Regions from separate parts of the Streptomyces sp. NPDC111744 genome, predicted to be linked through region 1. Evidence: riboswitches for the same ligand, from Rfam matches in the RefSeq annotation. Region 1 holds a riboswitch; the other holds the start of a gene.
The links. Region 1 has a riboswitch for ZMP and ZTP ahead of ACZ7OO_RS05390 (bifunctional 5,10-methylenetetrahydrofolate dehydrogenase/5,10-methenyltetrahydrofolate cyclohydrolase). Riboswitches for the same ligand answer to the same signal wherever they lie in the genome.
Positions count from the first base shown of each region.

Region 2: it holds a riboswitch for ZMP and ZTP, as region 1 does, so the genes downstream of both, ACZ7OO_RS02600 (glycine hydroxymethyltransferase) here and ACZ7OO_RS05390 (bifunctional 5,10-methylenetetrahydrofolate dehydrogenase/5,10-methenyltetrahydrofolate cyclohydrolase) in region 1, are expected to answer to the same signal.

Region 1 covers NZ_JBVKCG010000002.1:295,015-304,279, forward strand. The annotation lists gene ACZ7OO_RS05360 (DUF4180 domain-containing protein) at 1-34, opposite strand, end outside; gene ACZ7OO_RS05365 (MBL fold metallo-hydrolase) at 92-721, opposite strand; gene ACZ7OO_RS05370 (S-(hydroxymethyl)mycothiol dehydrogenase) at 721-1,809, opposite strand; gene ACZ7OO_RS05375 (ABC transporter ATP-binding protein) at 2,014-3,792, shown strand; gene ACZ7OO_RS05380 (hypothetical protein) at 3,872-4,159, opposite strand; gene ACZ7OO_RS05385 (nuclear transport factor 2 family protein) at 4,332-4,697, shown strand; ZMP/ZTP riboswitch at 4,791-4,873, shown strand; gene ACZ7OO_RS05390 (bifunctional 5,10-methylenetetrahydrofolate dehydrogenase/5,10-methenyltetrahydrofolate cyclohydrolase) at 4,900-5,748, shown strand; gene ACZ7OO_RS05395 (CU044_5270 family protein) at 5,749-6,717, opposite strand; gene ACZ7OO_RS05400 (RNA polymerase sigma factor) at 6,710-7,252, opposite strand; gene ctaD (aa3-type cytochrome oxidase subunit I) at 7,358-8,965, shown strand; gene ACZ7OO_RS05410 (hypothetical protein) at 8,962-9,265, shown strand, end outside.
Region 2 covers NZ_JBVKCG010000001.1:545,183-554,447, reverse strand. The annotation lists gene ACZ7OO_RS02625 (chaplin) at 90-755, shown strand; gene ACZ7OO_RS02620 (carboxymuconolactone decarboxylase family protein) at 853-1,350, opposite strand; gene pdxR (MocR-like pyridoxine biosynthesis transcription factor PdxR) at 1,397-2,824, shown strand; gene ACZ7OO_RS02610 (DMT family transporter) at 3,033-3,899, opposite strand; gene rocD (ornithine--oxo-acid transaminase) at 4,001-5,206, opposite strand; ZMP/ZTP riboswitch at 5,310-5,399, shown strand; gene ACZ7OO_RS02600 (glycine hydroxymethyltransferase) at 5,381-6,877, shown strand; gene trpS (tryptophan--tRNA ligase) at 7,021-8,034, shown strand; gene ACZ7OO_RS02590 (2'-5' RNA ligase family protein) at 8,211-8,789, shown strand; gene ACZ7OO_RS02585 (decaprenylphospho-beta-D-erythro-pentofuranosid-2-ulose 2-reductase) at 8,801-9,265, opposite strand, start outside.

The DNA.
Region 1 (9,265 bases):
TGTGCAGGGTCACGAGCGTGGCGGTGGAGGTCATGGGCGTGATGGTAGGGGCGCGCCGCGGTGGCGCGCCCCGGTTTTCCGGCCGGCCGGGTCAGTGCCCTCGGGCGATCCATTCCTCCAGATGGGGAGCCTCCGCGCCGATGGTGGTCGAGTCGCCGTGTCCAGTCAGGACCTTCGTCTCCGGTGGGAGGGTGAGGAGCTTGTCCCGGATGGAGTCGACGATGGTCGGGAAGTGGGAGTACGACCGTCCGGTCGCGCCGGGGCCACCCTGGAAGAGGGTGTCTCCGGTGAACACCGTGGCCAGGCCGGGCGCGTGGAGGCAGACGGCGCCGGGCGCATGGCCGGGCGTGTGCAGCACGGTCAGGTCGGCGCCGGCCGCCTCGATGACCAGCCCGTCCGCCAGATGGTTGTCGGGATCGCGGTCGGGGTGGGTGAGCTTCCACAGCGGCAGGTCGTCGGGGTGCAGCCAGATCTTGGCACCGGTGAGGTCCGCGAGGGCGGGCGCGGCGTCGATGTGATCGTTGTGGGCGTGGGTGCACACGATCGCCTTCAGCACGCGGTCCTCGACCGCCTCGGCGATGGCCCGAGCGTCGTGGGCGGCGTCGATGACGATCACCTCGCGTTCGTCCCCGATGATCCACACGTTGTTGTCGACGTCCCAGGTGCCGCCGTCGAGGGTGAACTGCCCGGAGGTGACGATGCGTTCGATGCGCGTGGTCATCACAGCACCACCACCGAACGCAGCACGTCACCCTGGTGCATCCGGTCGAACGCTTTCTCCACCTCGTCGAGTCGGATGGTCTCGGTGACGAAGGCGTCCAGGGGCAGCCGGCCCTGCAGATGCAGGTCGATCAGCATGGGGAAGTCCCGGGAGGGCAGGCAGTCGCCGTACCAGCTGGACTTGAGCGCGCCACCGCGGCCGAAGACGTCGAGGAGCGGCAGTTCGAGTTTCATCTCGGGGGTCGGCACGCCGACGAGAACGACCGTGCCCGCGAGGTCGCGGGCGTAGAAGGCCTGCCGGTATGTCTCCGGGCGGCCGACCGCATCGATCACGACGTCGGCACCGAAGCCGCCGGTCAGCTCGCGGATCGCCGCCACCGGGTCGCCCTCGCGCGAGTTGATCGTATGGGTGGCGCCCAGGGTGCGCGCCTTCTCCAGCTTCCGGTCGTCGATGTCGACGGCGATGATCTTCGCGGCGCCCGCGAGACGGGACCCGGCGACCGCCGCGTCACCGACCCCGCCGCAGCCGATCACGGCGACCGAGTCGCCCCGGCCGACACTGCCCGTGTTGATCGCGGCGCCGATGCCGGCCATCACCCCGCAGCCGAGCAGTCCGGCGACCGCGGGGGAGACGGCCGGATCGACCTTGGTGCACTGTCCGGCGGCGACCAGCGTCTTGTCGGCGAAGGCCCCGATACCGAGCGCCGGGGACAGCTCCTGTCCGGTCGAGGTGAGAGTCATCTTCTGCTGGGCGTTGTGTGTGTTGAAGCAGTACCAGGGACGGCCGCGCAGACAGGCCCGGCAGTTCCCGCACACCGCACGCCAGTTGAGGATCACGAAGTCCCCGGGCGCCACGTCCGTGACCCCCTCGCCGACCGACTCCACCACACCGGCGGCCTCGTGGCCGAGCAGGAACGGGAACTCGTCGTTGATGCCGCCCTGTCTGTAGTGCAGGTCGGTGTGACAGACCCCGCAGGCCTGCACCTGTACGACGGCTTCGCCGGGCCCGGGGTCCGGCACCACGATCGTCTCGACCCGCACGGGCTCGTCCTTGCCCGGTGCGATCACGCCGCGTACTTCCTGCGCCATGGACCTGACCCCTTCGTCGCTCTGCTGACGTGCCTGTCTTCCGACCCTACGCGCGACCGATCGGTAACGGCACGGAGCACGTCGAGCCTTCCGGATCTTTCCGGGGTACGAACGGGTGCCGGTGGCCGACGGAGCCGTGGCCCCGGGGCCGGGGCGGCCCGTCGTAGCCTTGGTGCGCCGCCCACCGCCCGGACGAGGAGCACCGTGACCACCGCAGAAGCAGTTTCACCGAGACGGGCGAGGGACCGGACCGGTCCGTCCGCGTTCCGGCTGCTCCTCTCCTATGTACGGCCGCACCGCTGGGCCCTGGTGGCGGGTGCGGTGCTCTCGCTGGTGACGGGGGCGACCGGGCTGCTGCTGCCGCTGGTGGCGCGGGGGTTGATCGACGACCTGTCCCACGACCGTTCCATCACCGGGAAGCTGCTCGCGATGGCCGGTCTGGTGGTCACCAACACCGTGGTGGGCGCCCTGGGTTCGTATGTGCTGCGGCGAACCGCCGAGTCGGTGGTGCTCGGGGCACGGCGCACCCTGTCGTCGTACCTTCTGCGGCTGCGGATCACCGCCGTGGACCGCACCGAACCCGGTGACCTGATGGCGCGGATCACCTCGGACACCACCCTGTTGCGCGAGGTCACCACGGACTCCCTGGTCGCGCTCGGCACCGGCGGGCTCACCCTGGTCGCCACCGTGGTGATGATGGGCGTGGTCGACCCCGTGCTGCTGGGTGTCACGCTCGCGGTGATCGCCGGGGCCGGCATGGTGCTGGGCACGATCGTGCCGCGCATCAACCGGGCGAGCCGGCGGGCCCAGGACGCGGTCGGGGTGATGGGGGCCTCGCTGGAGCGGGTGCTGGGCGCGCTGCGTACCGTGAAGGCGTCGGGGGCCGAAGCCCGCGAGGAACGTGCGCTGCACGAGGCCGCCGAGGAGTCCTGGCGGCAGAGCGTGCGGGCCGCCAAGTGGTCGGCCGCGGCGGGCAACACGGCGGGGCTGGCGATGCAGCTGGCGTTCATCACGGTCCTGGCGGTGGGCGGGGCGCGGGTGGCGACCGGCGCGATCGGCATCGGCACGCTGGTGGCGTTCCTGCTCTACGTCTTCTATCTGATGTCACCGATCCAGCAGGTCGTCGGCGCGGTCACCCAGTACCAGACCGGCGCCGGCGCGCTCGCCCGGATCCAGGAGGCGCTGCGGCTGCCGGCCGAACCCCCGTCCGAGCCGGCCGAGTTGCCGTCCGCCGGCGCCGAACCGGCCTCCGTCACCTTCACCGACGTACGTTTCCGCTACGCCGACGACCTGCCGTACGTCCACCACGGGGTCAGCTTCGCGATACCCGCGCGGGGCATGACGGCGTTCGTCGGCCCGTCCGGCGCCGGCAAGACCACCGTCTTCTCGTTGATCGAGCGGTTCTACGACCCGGAGTCCGGCACCGTCACCCTCGACGGCCGACCTCTCACCGACTGGGAACTGCCCCCGCTGCGTTCGGCCATCGGGTACGTCGAGCAGGACGCGCCCGTGCTGTCGGGGTCGCTGAGGGACAATCTGCTCCTCGGCAATCCCGAGGCGGACGAGGACGCGGTGACGCGAGTGCTGAAGACGACCCGGCTCGACGGTCTCATCGCGCGGCTGCCGCAGGGCCTGGAGACGCTGGTCGGGCACCGCGGGACCAAGCTGTCCGGCGGGGAGCGGCAGCGGGTCGCGATCGCACGGGCGTTGCTGCGCCGGCCGCGGCTGCTGCTCCTGGACGAGGCGACCTCCCAGCTTGACGCGGTCAACGAGGCGGCTCTCAGGGACACGGTCGCCGACGTGGCACGGTCGACGACGGTGCTGGTCGTCGCACACCGGCTGTCCACGGTGACGATGGCCGACCGGATCGTGGTGATGGACGCGGGCCGGGTCCGCGCGGTGGGCACGCACCGGGAGCTGGTGGCGGCGGACCCGCTGTACGCGGAACTGGCGGCGACACAGTTCCTGGCCTCCGAGCACTGAGCCCGCGGTAGGCCCTACGTACCGAGTACGACGAAGGGCCGCCCCCCTTCCGGGACGGCCCTCGGGGTGTGGCCGGGGGTCAGTGCGCGATGCCCGGCACCAGTCCCATGGCGGGTGCGGCCAGGTCGGTGATCTGGTGCAGTTCACTCAGCTTGTGGAGTCCCTGCAGCTGCTCCGAGACCTTGGGGATCTCGTCCTGGTACTCCGCCGGAATGTCACTGCGGGAGAGCGAGTCGAGCACGCCGAGCGCGGTGAGCTTCCCGGGGTCCTGCGCGCTCGCGTCGGCCGCGCTCGCCAGCGGGGCGGCGAGGCCGGTGACCCCGACGGCGAGGCCGACGGCGGCGACGATACGTCGTGTTGAGATCATGTCCTCAGCAACGGCCCGGGCGCGGGCCCGGACACGGGCAGCCGCTCCCCCTCACCCGTCAGGCGGAGCGCCCGGCCTGCACTTGCCGAGCCCCGCGGGGCGGAGGACGCTCGAAGGTGGGGCTCTCGCGGCCCGCCCCGCATCGGGTCGCGGGCTCGGACAGGAGGTCACCATGGGCACCGCCACAGGCTCCACGTTCGACACCGAGACGCTGCGCCGGGCCATAGAGGGCAATACCGGGAACAACCTGCTGTCGCTCTACGCGGACGACGCGGAGATCCGTATCGTCGACCGCAACACCCAGCCCAGCCACCCCAAGGTCCTGCACGGCCGCAAGGACATAGCCGCGATGCTGGACGACGTCTACACCCGCGACATGACGCACAAGCTGGACCAGTGCATCGTGCAGGGCGACCGGGCCGCCTACAGCGAGTCCTGCGAGTACGCGGACGGCGTTCGGGTGCTCGCCGAGTCGATGATCACGCTGCGCGACGGCAAGATCGCCGAGCAGATCATGATCCAGGCATGGGACGAGTAGTCGGAAGGGACGGCGAGGGTCCAGGTCGGCCCCGGCTGACCTGGACCTTCTCGGCACGGGGGGGGATTGACGCCGAGCGCCTCGGTTACGCTGGGCGTGGGCCGTGACTGGCGCTGAGGTGGAGCACCACCGGGGAGCGGTCCGCACTGTCGATGCCGTGCGCCTGGGCGATCAAGGTCGAGCCAGCTCAGGAGTGTGCCGCATGACGCATGCCCGTCTCATGGACGGAACCGCCGTCGCCCGCCGGATCGTCGAGCAGACCGCACAGCGGGCCGCCGACCTCACCGCACGCACCGGCACCACGCCGTGCCTGGCGACCGTGCTGGTCGGCGAGGACCCGGCCTCCGTCACCTACGTCCGGATGAAGCAGAACCGGAGCCGCAAGGCCGGCATCGCCTCCCGGCACGTGGCCCTGCCCGCCACCACGACCACCGAGGAACTCGTGGGCACACTGCGGGAGTTGTCGGCCGACCCCGCGGTGCACGGCATCCTGCTCCAGCACCCGGTCGGCGAACACGTCGACGAGCGGGCCGCGTTCGAGGCGATCGCCCCGGAGAAGGACGTGGACGGCGTGACCTTCGCGTCGTTCGCGACGATGAGCTTCGGCCTGCCGGGCTTCGTCTCCTGCACGCCCGGCGGCATCCTCCGGCTCCTCGACGCGTACGACGTCGACCCGGCCGGGAAGCGGGCGGTGATCGTCGGCCGCAGCGCGATCCTGGGCAAGCCGGCCGGCATGCTGCTGCTCGCCCGGGACGCCACGGTCACCTACTGCCACTCCCGCACCGCCGACCTCTCTGCGGCCGTCCGCGAGGCCGACATCGTGGTCGCCGCGGTCGGCCGGCCCCGGCTGATCCGGGGGCAGGACATCAAGCCCGGCGCGGTCGTGCTCGACGCGGGCTACAACGAGGGGAACGTCGGTGACGTCGACTTCGACTCGGCCGTGGAGCGGGCCTCGCTGATCACGCCGGTGCCGGGCGGTGTCGGTCCGATGACCATCGCGGTGCTGCTGGAGCAGACGGTGACCGCGGCGGCCCGGCAGCTCGGGGTGTGATCAGCGCAGCCACGCGCTGTAATCCATGACGTCACCGGCCTTCACACCGTACTCGGGATCGTCCCGGGTGAACGTGGTCTCCAGGCCGAGTACGGCACCGGTGGCCGGGTCCAGGATCAGCATCCGCCGGCCACCGGTGCCGTCGTCGTGGACGTACGCCTGCCCGGTACGGCCCAGCCGGTCGGTGACCTGGCCGACCGGGCGCAACCCCTCGGCGTCGGCGAGAAGCGCGGCCAGCGCCGCCGACTCCCGTGCCCCCAGCGTCCAGTTGTCCAGCAACTCCTCGGTGGAGTCGAGAAGTTCGGACGTGGTGAGGGTGTCGCGGTGGTCCAGGTCGGTCAGATAGGCACGGAGTTTGACGGCGTTGTGCGGGGGTGTCGACAGGGGTGGAGCATCGCCCCACATCGGCGGGAACGTCCGCCGGCTGAGCACGCGTCCGTCCTCGACCAGTCCCTGGTCGGTCAGGACCGGACGCCCCGCGTGGTTCGGGTCGGTCGCCACGACCACCTCGGTGTGACTGCCGTCGGCCCGCCAGCGCACCACGCGCTCCTCGGGCAGGGTGACCGGCGGACTGTCGTCGCTCATGCCCAGGCTCCAGGACTGCACATGGGTGCCCTGGCGCAGCGCCGGGGAACCGTCCCGCGCCGCCACGGCGGCCAGTTTCGCGACCTCTTCGAGCGGTACGGCGGTGGAGTGGGCCCGGACGGTCAGCGGCCGGGGGGCGGCGACGGCGGGTGCGGTACCGGAGCCGCCGAACAGTACGGTCAGGGCGACGGCAATGACGACCGCGGCCGCGGTGAGCCCCCACATGAGCCGGGGTCGCGGCCGGGCGCGGCGCCCCGGGCGGGGGCCGTGCAGCAACCGGTAGAGATGGCGTTCGGCGGTGTGGTCGAGGGGGCCGTCGCCGAAGTGCGGGCCGGCGGGGGGCACGGGGTCGGCGGCGCGTAGCAGTTCGAGTTCGTCAGCCATGGCGGTGTTCCTCGGGAAGAGCCCCGGCGGCAGGGGGGCGCAGTCGGTCGATCTCGGCTCTGAGCCGGCGGCGGGCGCGGTGCAGCCGCATCGCCGCCGCCCGGCTGCCGCAGCCCAGGACGACCGCGACCTCCTCGACGCCGAGTTCCTCCCACGCGGTCAGCCGCAGCACCTCCTGGTCGGCCGGGGACAGCCGGGCGAGCGCTTCGTGCACCCAGGAGCCGGGCCGCTCGCTGTCCGGACCGGCCACCAGGTGCCGCCCGTGCGCGGTGTGGTCGTTGCCCAGCCGGTCCACCAGCCGGCGCCGGCGCCCGTATCCGCGTACCGCGTTGGCCAGGCAGTTGCGTGCCACGCCGTACAGCCAGGGCAGCGGGGTCGCCGGCAGGTCGGCGCGGCGGCGCCAGGCCACCGTGAACACCTCTGCCACCACTTCCTCCACCTCGCTGGTCCGCCCGTCCAGTCGCCGCGCGACATAACGGCTGACCGCCCAGTAGTGCTCGCGATAGGCAGCGGCGAAGATCTCGTCGTTGCTCATGTTCGGTTCTTGTCCGGCACCTTCCCGATCGTCACACCCTTCTCCGTGACGCTCGTCGCACCCGTCGAGTGTGACCGGCGCGCACAGCCCGGACACAGGCGGGGCATGAGGAACCTCAAGTGGCTCACCACCACGGACCACAAGACGATCGGAACGCTCTACCTGGTCACGGCGTTCTCGTTCTTCTGCGTCGGTGGCGTGATGGCCCTGTTCATGCGCGCCGAACTGGCCCGGCCGGGCCTTCAGATCATGTCGAACGAGCAGTTCAACCAGGCGTTCACGATGCACGGAACGATCATGCTGCTGATGTTCGCGACCCCGCTGTTCGCGGGCTTCGCGAACTGGATCATGCCGCTCCAGATAGGCGCGCCGGACGTGGCGTTCCCACGCCTGAACATGCTGGCCTACTGGCTCTATCTGCTCGGTTCGACCATCGCGGTCGGCGGCTTTCTCACCCCGCAGGGCGCGGCCGACTTCGGCTGGTTCGCCTACGCCCCGCTCTCGGACGCGGTGCGCACCCCGGGCGCCGGCGCCGACATGTGGATCATGGGCCTGGCCTTCTCCGGCTTCGGCACGATCCTGGGCGCGGTCAACTTCATCACCACGATCATCTGTATGCGAGCGCCCGGCATGACCATGTTCCGGATGCCGATCTTCGTCTGGAACGTCCTGCTCACCGCGGTGCTCGTGCTGCTCGCCTTCCCGGTCCTGGCGGCGGCCCTGTTCGCGCTGGAGGCGGACCGCAAGTTCGGCGCACACGTCTTCGACGCGGCCAATGGCGGAGCACTGCTCTGGCAGCACCTCTTCTGGTTCTTCGGCCACCCCGAGGTCTACATCATCGCCCTGCCGTTCTTCGGGATCATCAGCGAGGTCATCCCCGTCTTCGCCCGCAAACCGATGTTCGGCTACCTGGGCCTGGTGGCCGCGACCATCGCGATCGCCGGCCTGTCGGTGACCGTGTGGGCGCACCACATGTACGTCACGGGAGGTGTGCTCCTCCCCTTCTTCTCCTTCATGACCTTCCTTATCGCCGTCCCGACCGGAGTGAAGTTCTTCAACTGGATCGGCACGATGTGGCGGGGCTCGCTGTCGTTCGAGACACCCATGCTGTGGACCATGGGCTTCCTGGTGACGTTCGTCTTCGGCGGTCTGACCGGCGTGATGCTCGCGTCGCCCCCGATCGACTTCCACGTCTCCGACTCGTACTTCGTGGTGGCCCACTTCCACTACGTGGTCTTCGGCACGGTCGTCTTCGCGATGTTCGCCGGGTTCCACTTCTGGTGGCCCAAGTTCACCGGCAAGATGCTCGACGAACGGCTCGGCAAGATCACCTTCTGGACGCTGTTCATCGGCTTCCACGGCACGTTCCTGGTCCAGCACTGGCTGGGCGCCGAGGGCATGCAGCGCCGGATCCCGGACTACCTGGCGGTGGAAGGCCTCACCACACTCAACACGGTCTCGACGATCTTCTCGTTCCTGCTGGGATCGTCACTGCTGCCGTTCTTCTACAACGTGTGGAAGACGGCCAGGTACGGGGAACGGGTCGAGGTGGACGACCCCTGGGGTTACGGCCGCTCCCTGGAGTGGGCGACCTCCTGCCCACCCCCGCGCCACAACTTCGTCTCGCTGCCGCAGATCAGGAGCGAGTCGCCGGCGTTCGATCTGCATCACTCCGAAGCGCCGCTGGGCGAACGGCGGTTGACGGCCCGATGACGGCGAGGGAGGAGGAGCGCGCGCTGGTCAGCCAGATCGAGGGGCATCTGCTGCTGGCCGCCGCCCGGGCGGAGGGCCGTGCCGTCGGGGCTCGGGCGGCGGATCGGCTGGGTTGGCTGACAGACAGCCAACGGGCCGATCTGGAACGACAGTTGGAGTCCGAGTATGTGGAACTCGCCCGAATGTCGTGGCGCCGTACGGCGGAGAGGGGCGAGGAGTTGAGGCGGGAGTACGAGACCAGATACCGGTCCTTGCGCCAACGGCTTCTGGCCTGCTCCGTACTGGCCTGCGCGTTCCTCA
Region 2 (9,265 bases), on a different contig from region 1:
GTTCTGCTTGGATTTCGCCGATCGCGGGTGAGTGCCCGCGACGTGTCTGGAAGGGCAGGGAACCCATGAAACGGGCTACCCGAAACAGTGTGATCGCCTTCGCCGTCGCGTCTGGTGCGATGGCGGTTGCGGGCCCGGCATGGGCCGACTCCGCCGCGGACGGTTCCGCGTCCGGCTCGCCCGGGCTGGTCTCCGGCAACGACATCCAGTTGCCGGTGAACATCCCGGTGAACGTGTGCGGGAACACCGTCGACGTGATCGGGCTGCTCAACCCGGCGATGGGCAACCGCTGCGTCAACGAGGGCGGCAAGGCCAAGGAGGCCAAGGAGGCCAAGGAGAAGGAAGGGGCCGCAGCGGTCGGCAGCGCCCACGACTCGCCGGGCGTCCTCTCCGGCAACAGCCTCCAGCTTCCGGTCGATGTTCCCCTGAACGTCATCGGCAACAGTGTGAACGCGGTGGGTGTCGGCAATCCGGTGTTCGGGAACGAGGGCGTCAACACCTCGGACGACCACCCCGACGAGCCCGTCCGCTCCACACCTCCGCCGCCCGTTCGCCACCAGCCGTCACACCCGGCCAAGGCCCAGCCGATGCCGAAGCCGCCCGCCACCGTCGTGCGGCAGCGGACGACCGGCACACTCGCGCACACCGGAACGGGCAACCCCTGGGCGCCGGCCGCCGCGAGCCTGGCCTCGCTGACGGCGGGAGTGGTGCTGTACCGGCGCTTCCGCCCGAGGACGGTCAGCCACGTGGGGTGACCCCGGCCGCCCCGTCCGACGGAGCGCGGCGGCGATCCCCCCGGACCGCCGCCGCGGCTCACTGCCGGAGCCGCGCCCCGCAGGGCGCCGGCCCTGTTCAGGCGTGCTGCCCCGGTGTGTAGTGCCCCGGCACCAGACGGCAGGTCACCCCGAACCGGTTCCACGCGTTGATCACCGTGATCGCGGCGATCAGCTGCGCGAGTTCCGCCTCCTCGAAGTGCCTGGCGGCCCGCTCGTAGACGTCGTCGGGCACGAAGCCGTCCGTCAGGACGGTCACCGCCTCCGTCAGCGCCAGCGCGGCGAGTTCCTTCTCGGTGTAGAAGTGCCCGGACTCCTCCCAGGCGCTGAGCTGGATGATCCGCTCGACGCTCTCGCCCTGCGCGAGCGCGTCCTTGCTGTGCATGTCCAGGCAGAGCGCACAGCGGTTGAGCTGCGAGGCGCGGATCTTCACCAGCTCCAGGAGCTTCGGGTCGAGGCCCTTCCGGGCGGCGGTGTCCAGCCGGACCATCGCCTTGTACACGTCGGGCACCAGCTCCGACCAGGGCAGACGGGGGGAGTGTTCGGGTGCGTACTCTGTCAAGTGTTCTGTGGTCATATCTTGACCCTAGGAGCCAGGCAGCCCAGGGGTATGGTCCATTTCCATGGAGAAACCATGGGCCACTCTGGGTATCGACCTCCATCTGGAACCGGCCGGTCCGGGCCTGCGCCGGGGCCTGACCGACGCCCTGCGCGAGGCCGTCCGGGGCGGCCGGCTGGTCCCCGGCACCCGGCTGCCCTCGTCCCGGTCCCTCGCCGCCGACCTGGGTGTCGCCCGGAACACCGTCGCCGACGCCTACGCCGACCTGGTCGCCGAGGGCTGGCTCACCGCACGCCAGGGCTCCGGCACCCGGGTCGCGGCCAGGGAGCCGGCGATGCCGCCGGGCCGGCGAAAGGCCACGGCGACCGCCGGTACGACCGCCGAGCGCCCCGCCTACGACCTGCGCGCCGGCTGCCCCGACCTCTCCGCCTTCCCGCGCACCGAGTGGCTCAGGGCGGCCCGCCGCGCCCTCACCACCGCACCCAACGAGGCCTTCGGCTACGGTGATCCACGCGGCCGTGTCGAACTGCGCACCGCGCTCGCCACCTACCTCGCCCGCGCCCGGGGGGTGCGCGCCGACCCCGAACGGATCGTGATCTGCGCCGGGTTCGCGCACGGTCTGAGCCTGCTCGGCCGGCTGCTGCGGGCCCGCGGGGCGGACACGGTCGCCGTGGAGTCGTACGGCCTCGACGAGCACTGGCGGCTGCTGACGACGGCCGGACTCCACACCTGCCCGCTGCCCTTCGACGAACTCGGCACGGACATCAGGGAGTTGGGCCAGGGTCCGGCCGCGGTGCTGCTGACCCCCTCGCACCAGTTCCCGATGGGCGCGCCGCTGCACCACGACCGGCGGGCGGCCGTCGTGGACTGGGCGCGACGCACCGGCGGCATGGTCCTGGAGGACGACTACGACGGCGAGTTCCGCTACGACCGCCGTCCCGTCGGTGCCCTCCAGGGCCTCGCCCCCGACGAGGTGGTCTACCTGGGCACGGCCAGCAAGTCCCTGGCGCCCGGCCTGCGGCTGGCCTGGATGGTGCTGCCGCCGGGCGCGGCCCGGGAGGTGACGGCGGTCAAGGGTGACGTGGACACCTGCGGTGCGCCGGACCAGCTGACCCTCGCCGAGTTCATCACCTCCGGCGCCTACGACCGTCACGTCCGCGCGTCCCGCTCCCGCTACCGGCGCCGCCGGGACGCCCTGGTCGAGGCCCTCGCCGAGCGCGCCCCCGCGATCCGGGTCACCGGCATCGCGGCCGGTCTGCACATGGTGCTGCGGCTCCCGCCCGGCACCCAGGGCCGGGTGATCCGGGCCGCCGCCGAAGACGGCCTCGCCCTCGACGGCCTCACCCCGCGCCACCGCCACCCCGACGCGGCCACCGCACCGCCGGACGCGCTCGTCCTCGGCTACGGCACCCCCGCCGACCACGCCTGGTCGGGGGCGCTGGACATCCTGTGCACGGTGCTGTCGGACCCGGCCGTGATCGGCGTCGAATGACTTCAGACCGTGTCCGCCGCAACACCCGGCGCGATGACACCCCGAGTTCAACGCCCGGCAACGCGCGGAGAGGTGTCCGCCAAGAGGAGCTCCACCTGGCAGTTCTCGATCCGCCCCGCCGGTCGCCGACCTGTGCGGCACCGACGAACAGCGCCGGGACGAGACCGTCGGCGTCGCCCTGGAGGACAGTTCCCGCCTCGGGACGGGATCACGGCCGCGCCGGACCGACCGGCTCGGGCGCCCCGGGGTCCGCGTCATCCTGCGCCCCGGGCGCCTCCCCGAACCGGGCCAGTGCCAGCGCCCCCGCGACGGCCACGGTGAAACCGAGCACCCCGAGCCAGGCGAGTCCCTCGCGGGTACGGTCCCCGAGCCACACCACCCCGACGGCCGCCGGGCCGATCGTCTCGCCGATGACCATGCCCGCCGTCGCCGTGGTCACCGAGCCGCGCTGGAGCGCCGAGGTCAGCAGCAGAAAGGCGCCACCGCCCCCGACAAGCAGTGCGTAGGTCGCGGGGTTGGTGAGCAGTCCGGCCGGCCACAGGGTGTCGATGAGCCGCACCGACACCTCCACCACCCCGAACCCGAATCCCGCCCCGAGGCCCAGCAGCAGCGCCCGCCACCGCCCCGACAGCCGCCCGCCGACGAGCCCGAGCAGCAGCACGCCCACCGCGGTCGCGAGCATGGCGTACTTGAGCGCGTCGGACCCGGCCCGGTCGCCCTCCGGCCCGGATGCCAGCCCCAGCATCGCGAGCCCCGCGCACACCACCCCGACCGCACCCCACTCCAGCCCGCTCAGCCGTACCCGCAGCAGCCGCGCCGCGACCACCGCGGTCACCGCGAGGCTCGACGCCAGGGCCGCGCCCACCGCGTAGATGGGGATCGACCGCAGCGCCAGGATCTGGAACACGAAGCCGAGGCCGTCGAGCCCGAGCCCGACGATGTACCGCCACTGCCGCACGGCCCGGAGCAGCAGCGCCGCCTCCCCGCCCGTGCCGTCACCGGCCGCCCGCGCGGCCACCGCCTGAAGGACCGTCGCCGTACCGAAGCAGATCGCGGCCGCGAGAGCACACACCATTCCAAAGAGCACAGAGGGACTGTAGGTGAAGCCGCACTCGTGCCGGCGCCGGACGTCCGGCCGGTCGCCTGCCTGGGGAGCGGGCTCCCGGTCGCACCCCTTCAGGCGCTCAGGACCCCCCACAACTGCTCAACTCCCCATTCCAGATCCTCCTCCTCGATCACCAACGGCGGAGCGATCCGCACCGTCGCCCCATGTGTGTCCTGCGCCAGCACCCCCCGCTCCATCAGCCGTTCCGACACCACCCGCCCCGACCCCACCCCCGGATCGATGTCCACCCCCGCCCAGAGCCCCCGTCCCCGCACCGCCGTCACCCGCCCGCTCCCGGTGAACTCCGAAAGCCGCCGATGCAGCACCTCCCCCAACTCGGCCGCCCGCTCCTGGAACTCCCCGGTCCGCAGCATCGCGATCACCTCCAGCGCCACCGCACAGGCCAGCGGATTCCCGCCGAAGGTGGACCCGTGCTCCCCGGGCCGGAAAACCCCCAGCACCTCGGCCCGTGCCACCACCGCCGACACCGGCAGCACCCCGCCCCCCAGCGCCTTCCCGAGGACGTACACATCCGGTACGACCCCCTCGTGCTCGCACGCGAAGGTCCGCCCGGTCCGCCCGAGCCCCGACTGGATCTCGTCCGCGATGAACAGCACATCCCGCTCGCGCGTCAGCTCCCGCACCCCCGCCAGATAACCCTGCGGCGGCACGATCACCCCGGCCTCGCCCTGGATCGGCTCCAGCAGCACCGCCACCGTGTTCTCGGTCAACGCGCCCCGCATCGCGGTCAGGTCGCCGTACGGCACGATCTCGAAACCGGGCGTGTACGGCCCGAAGTCCGCCCGCGCCTCCGTATCTGTCGAGAAGCTGATCACCGTCGTCGTACGGCCGTGGAAGTTGCCGCCGGCGACCACCACTTTCGCCATCTCCGCCGGCACCCCCTTCACCCGGTACCCCCACTTCCGGGCGGTCTTCACGGCGGTCTCCACGGCCTCCACCCCCGTGTTCATCGGCAGCACCATCTCCATCCCGCACAGCTCCGCCAACTCCGTGCAGAACGCGGCGAACCGGTCGTGGTGGAAGGCGCGTGACGTCAGCGTCACCCGCTCCAGCTGCGCCTTCGCCGCCGCGACCAGACGGGGGTGGCCGTGCCCGAAGTTGAGCGCCGAGTAGCCGGCCAGGAAGTCCAGGTACCGGCGCCCCTCGACGTCCGTCATCCAGGCCCCGTCGGCCGTGGCGATCACCACCGGCAGCGGGTGGTAGTTGTGCGCGCTGTACGTGTCGGCGGTGGCGATGAGGGCTTCCGTAGTGGTCACGGGGACTCCAGAGAACGCGGCGAGGTGCCCCCTTTACTACCCTCTGCCCCCGCCCGGCTGGTGGACGTCAGCGCCCTCGGATCCGGCGTGCCGGGTAGGGTGACCAGCGGGCCGTGACTGGCGCGCTGGGATGGGACCGACCATCGGGGAGCGGCCCGTGCTGGATCGAGTGCCGTGCGCCTGGGCCGAACCGTGAATGCCGAACGCCATGTCCGGAGGTCCCGAATGTCCGAGCCCCTCTCCACCGAGTCCACCGCGTACCGCGCAGCCCTCGAGGTGATCCGCGCGGTCGAGCCGCGGGTCGCCGACGCCATCGGCCAGGAGGTCGCCGACCAGCGCGAGATGCTCAAGCTGATCGCCTCCGAGAACTACGCCTCCCCGGCGACCCTGCTTGCGATGGGCAACTGGTTCAGCGACAAGTACGCCGAGGGCACGGTCGGCCGCCGCTTCTACGCCGGCTGCCGCAATGTCGACACCGTCGAGGCGCTCGCCGCCGAGCACGCCAAGGCGCTCTTCGGTGCCCGGCACGCCTACGTCCAGCCGCACTCAGGCATCGACGCCAACCTCGTCGCCTTCTGGGCCGTACTCGCCGACCGCGTCGAGGTCCCCTTCCTTCAGAAGGCGGGCGCCCGCCAGGTCAACGACCTCTCCGAGGCCGACTGGGCCGAGCTGCGGCAGGCCTTCGGCAACCAGCGGATGCTCGGCATGTCCCTGGACGCGGGCGGCCACCTCACCCACGGGTTCCGCCCGAACATCTCCGGCAAGATGTTCGACCAGCGCTCCTACGGCACCGACCCGGCGACCGGCCTGATCGACTACGACGCGCTGCGCGCCCAGGCCCGCGACTTCAAGCCGCTGATCATCGTCGCCGGCTACTCCGCGTACCCCCGTCTGGTGAACTTCCGGATCATGCGCGAGATCGCCGACGAGGTCGGCGCGACCCTGATGGTCGACATGGCGCACTTCGCGGGCCTGGTCGCCGGCAAGGTCCTGACCGGCGACTTCGACCCGGTCCCGCACGCCCAGATCGTGACGACCACCACCCACAAGTCGCTGCGCGGCCCGCGCGGCGGCATGGTCCTGTGCGACGACTCCCTCAAGGACCAGGTCGACCGCGGCTGCCCGATGGTCCTCGGCGGCCCCCTCCCGCACGTCATGGCCGCCAAGGCCGTCGCCCTGGCCGAGGCCCGGCAGCCCTCCTTCCAGGACTACGCCCAGCGGATCGTCGACAACTCCCGCGCGCTGGCCGAGGGCCTCATGCGCCGGGGCGCCACGCTGGTGACCGGCGGCACGGACAACCACCTCAACCTGATCGACGTCGAGACGTCCTACGGCCTCACCGGACGCCAGGCCGAGTCGGCCCTCCTCGACTCCGGCATCGTCACCAACCGCAACGCGATCCCGGCAGACCCGAACGGCGCCTGGTACACCTCCGGCATCCGCATCGGGACCCCCGCGCTGACCACGCGCGGCCTGGGCACGGCGGAGATGGACGAGGTGGCGGGCCTGATCGACCGCGTCCTGACGACGACGGAACCGGGCACGACGAAGTCGGGCGCGCCCAGCAAGGCCGCCCATGTCCTGGACGAGAAGGTGTCCCAGGAGATCGCCCAGCGAGCGACGGACCTGGTGGCGGGCTTCCCGCTGTATCCGGAGATCGACCTGGGCTGACCACCCGGTCAGGGACAGCGCCCCCTCAGGGGCGCGGGGCTGGTTCCGATATGCGGCTACCGCCGCGTGGGCGCGACCAGCCCCGACGATCCGCGGTTCCCCACACACCGAAACCACCCGAGCTCTCTGAGACAATGGTGAACATGGCCTCAGATCGACCCCGCGTGCTCTCCGGCATCCAGCCCACCGCCGGCTCGTTCCACCTCGGCAACTACCTCGGCGCCGTCCGCCAGTGGGTAGCTCTCCAGGAGTCCCACGACGCCTTCTACATGGTCGTCGATCTGCACGCGATCACGATCCCGCAGGACCCCGCCGACCTGCGCGCCAACACCCGCCTCGCCGCGGCGCAGCTGCTCGCCGCCGGCCTGGACGCGGACCGCTGCACCCTCTTCGTGCAGAGCCACGTCCCGGAGCACGCCCAGCTCGCCTGGGTCATGAACTGCCTCACCGGCTTCGGCGAGGCCAGCCGGATGACCCAGTTCAAGGACAAGGCGGCGAAGCAGGGGGCGGACCGCGCGAGCGTCGGCCTGTTCACGTACCCGATCCTCCAGGTCGCCGACATCCTGCTCTACCAGGCCCACGAGGTGCCCGTCGGCGAGGACCAGCGCCAGCACGTCGAGCTCACCCGCGACCTCGCCGAGCGCTTCAACGCCCGCTTCGGCCAGACCTTCACCATCCCGAAGCCGTACATCCTCAAGGAGACGGCGAAGATCTACGACCTCCAGGACCCGGCGATCAAGATGAGCAAGTCGGCGTCCACGCCGAAGGGCCTCATCAACCTCCTCGACGAGCCGAAGGTGACGGCGAAGAAGGTCAAGAGCGCGGTCACCGACACCGACACGGTCATCCGCTACGACGTGGTGAACAAGCCGGGCGTCAGCAACCTCCTCACCATCTACTCCACCCTCACCGGCAAGTCGGTCGCCGAGCTGGAGCAGGAGTACCAGGGCAAGATGTACGGCGCGCTCAAGACCGACCTCGCAGACATCATGGTCGACTTCGTGACCCCGTTCCGGGAGCGCACCCAGCAGTACCTGGACGACTCGGAGACGCTCGACTCGATCCTCGCCAAGGGCGCGGAGAAAGCCCGCGCCGTCGCCGCGGAGACGCTGGCCCAGGTCTACGACAGGGTGGGCCTCCTGCCCGCCAAGCACTGAGCGGAGCGCCGGGGGCGTTCAAGGCGCCCCGGGGAGCGCACGGGAGCGCTGCACATCACTTCGGCCACGGCTGCCCGGAAGGCGGCCGTGGCCGTACAGTCGATAGCCGGACGGCCGGGTACGACCCGACACGTGTCCGACCACCACGACCGACCACCACGACGACAGGAGATGACGTGGGGACCGTAACGATCGGCGTGTCGATCGCGGTCCCGGAGCCCCATGGCAGCCTGCTCCAGGAGCGGCGCACGGGCTTCGGCGACGCCGCGGCCCACGGCATCCCCACCCACGTCACCCTGCTGCCGCCCACGGAGATCACCGACGGCCGGTTGGCTGCCGTTCAGGCACACCTCAGCGAGGTCGCCGCGGTGGGCCGGCCTTTCCCGATGCGGCTGTGCGGTACGGGCACGTTCCGGCCCCTGTCGCCGGTCGTCTACGTCCGGGTGGTCCAGGGGGCGGACGACTGCGCCTGGCTCCAGCAGCGGATCCGGGCCGCGTCCGGGCCGCTGGACCGCGAGCTGCAGTTCCCGTACCACCCGCATGTGACGGTCGCTCATGCGATCGACGAGGCGGCGATGGACCGGGCGTTCGCCGAGCTGGCGGACTATGAGGCCGAGTGGCCCTGCATGGGGTTCGCGCTCTACGAGCAGGGTCGCGACGGCGTCTGGCGGAAGCTGCACGAGTACCCGTTCGGAGGCTCCGTCGTGCCGCCTCAGGCGGGGCACGTGGACCGCGGGACGATCGCGAGTCGGTAGCCGGACAAGACCTAGATCGGCAGCCGTCGGAACACCGACCGCGGTGCGTGCCGCAGGGCCGCCATCACCACCCGCAGCGCACCCGGCACCCACACCATCTCCGAGCGCCTGCGCAGGCCCGTCTCGATCGCCGTCGCCACCGCCTCCGGGGTCGTGGCCAGGGGCGCCTCCTCCAGCCCTGCCGTCATCCTCGACCGCACGAACCCCGGCCGTACGACCATCACGTGCACGCCCGTCCCGTGCAGCGCGTCGCCCAGGCCCTGGGCGAACGCGTCCAGGCCCGCCTTGCTCGAGCCGTAGATGAAGTTGGAGCGCCTCGCCCGCTCCCCGGCGACCGAGGACAGAACCACCAGTGAGCCGTGGCCCTGGGTCTGCAGGGCGCGTGCGCTGACCAGGCCCGCCGAGACGGCGCCCGTGTAGTTGGTCTGCGCCACCCGCACGGCCTTCACCGGCTCCCGCTCGTCGGTCGCCTGGTC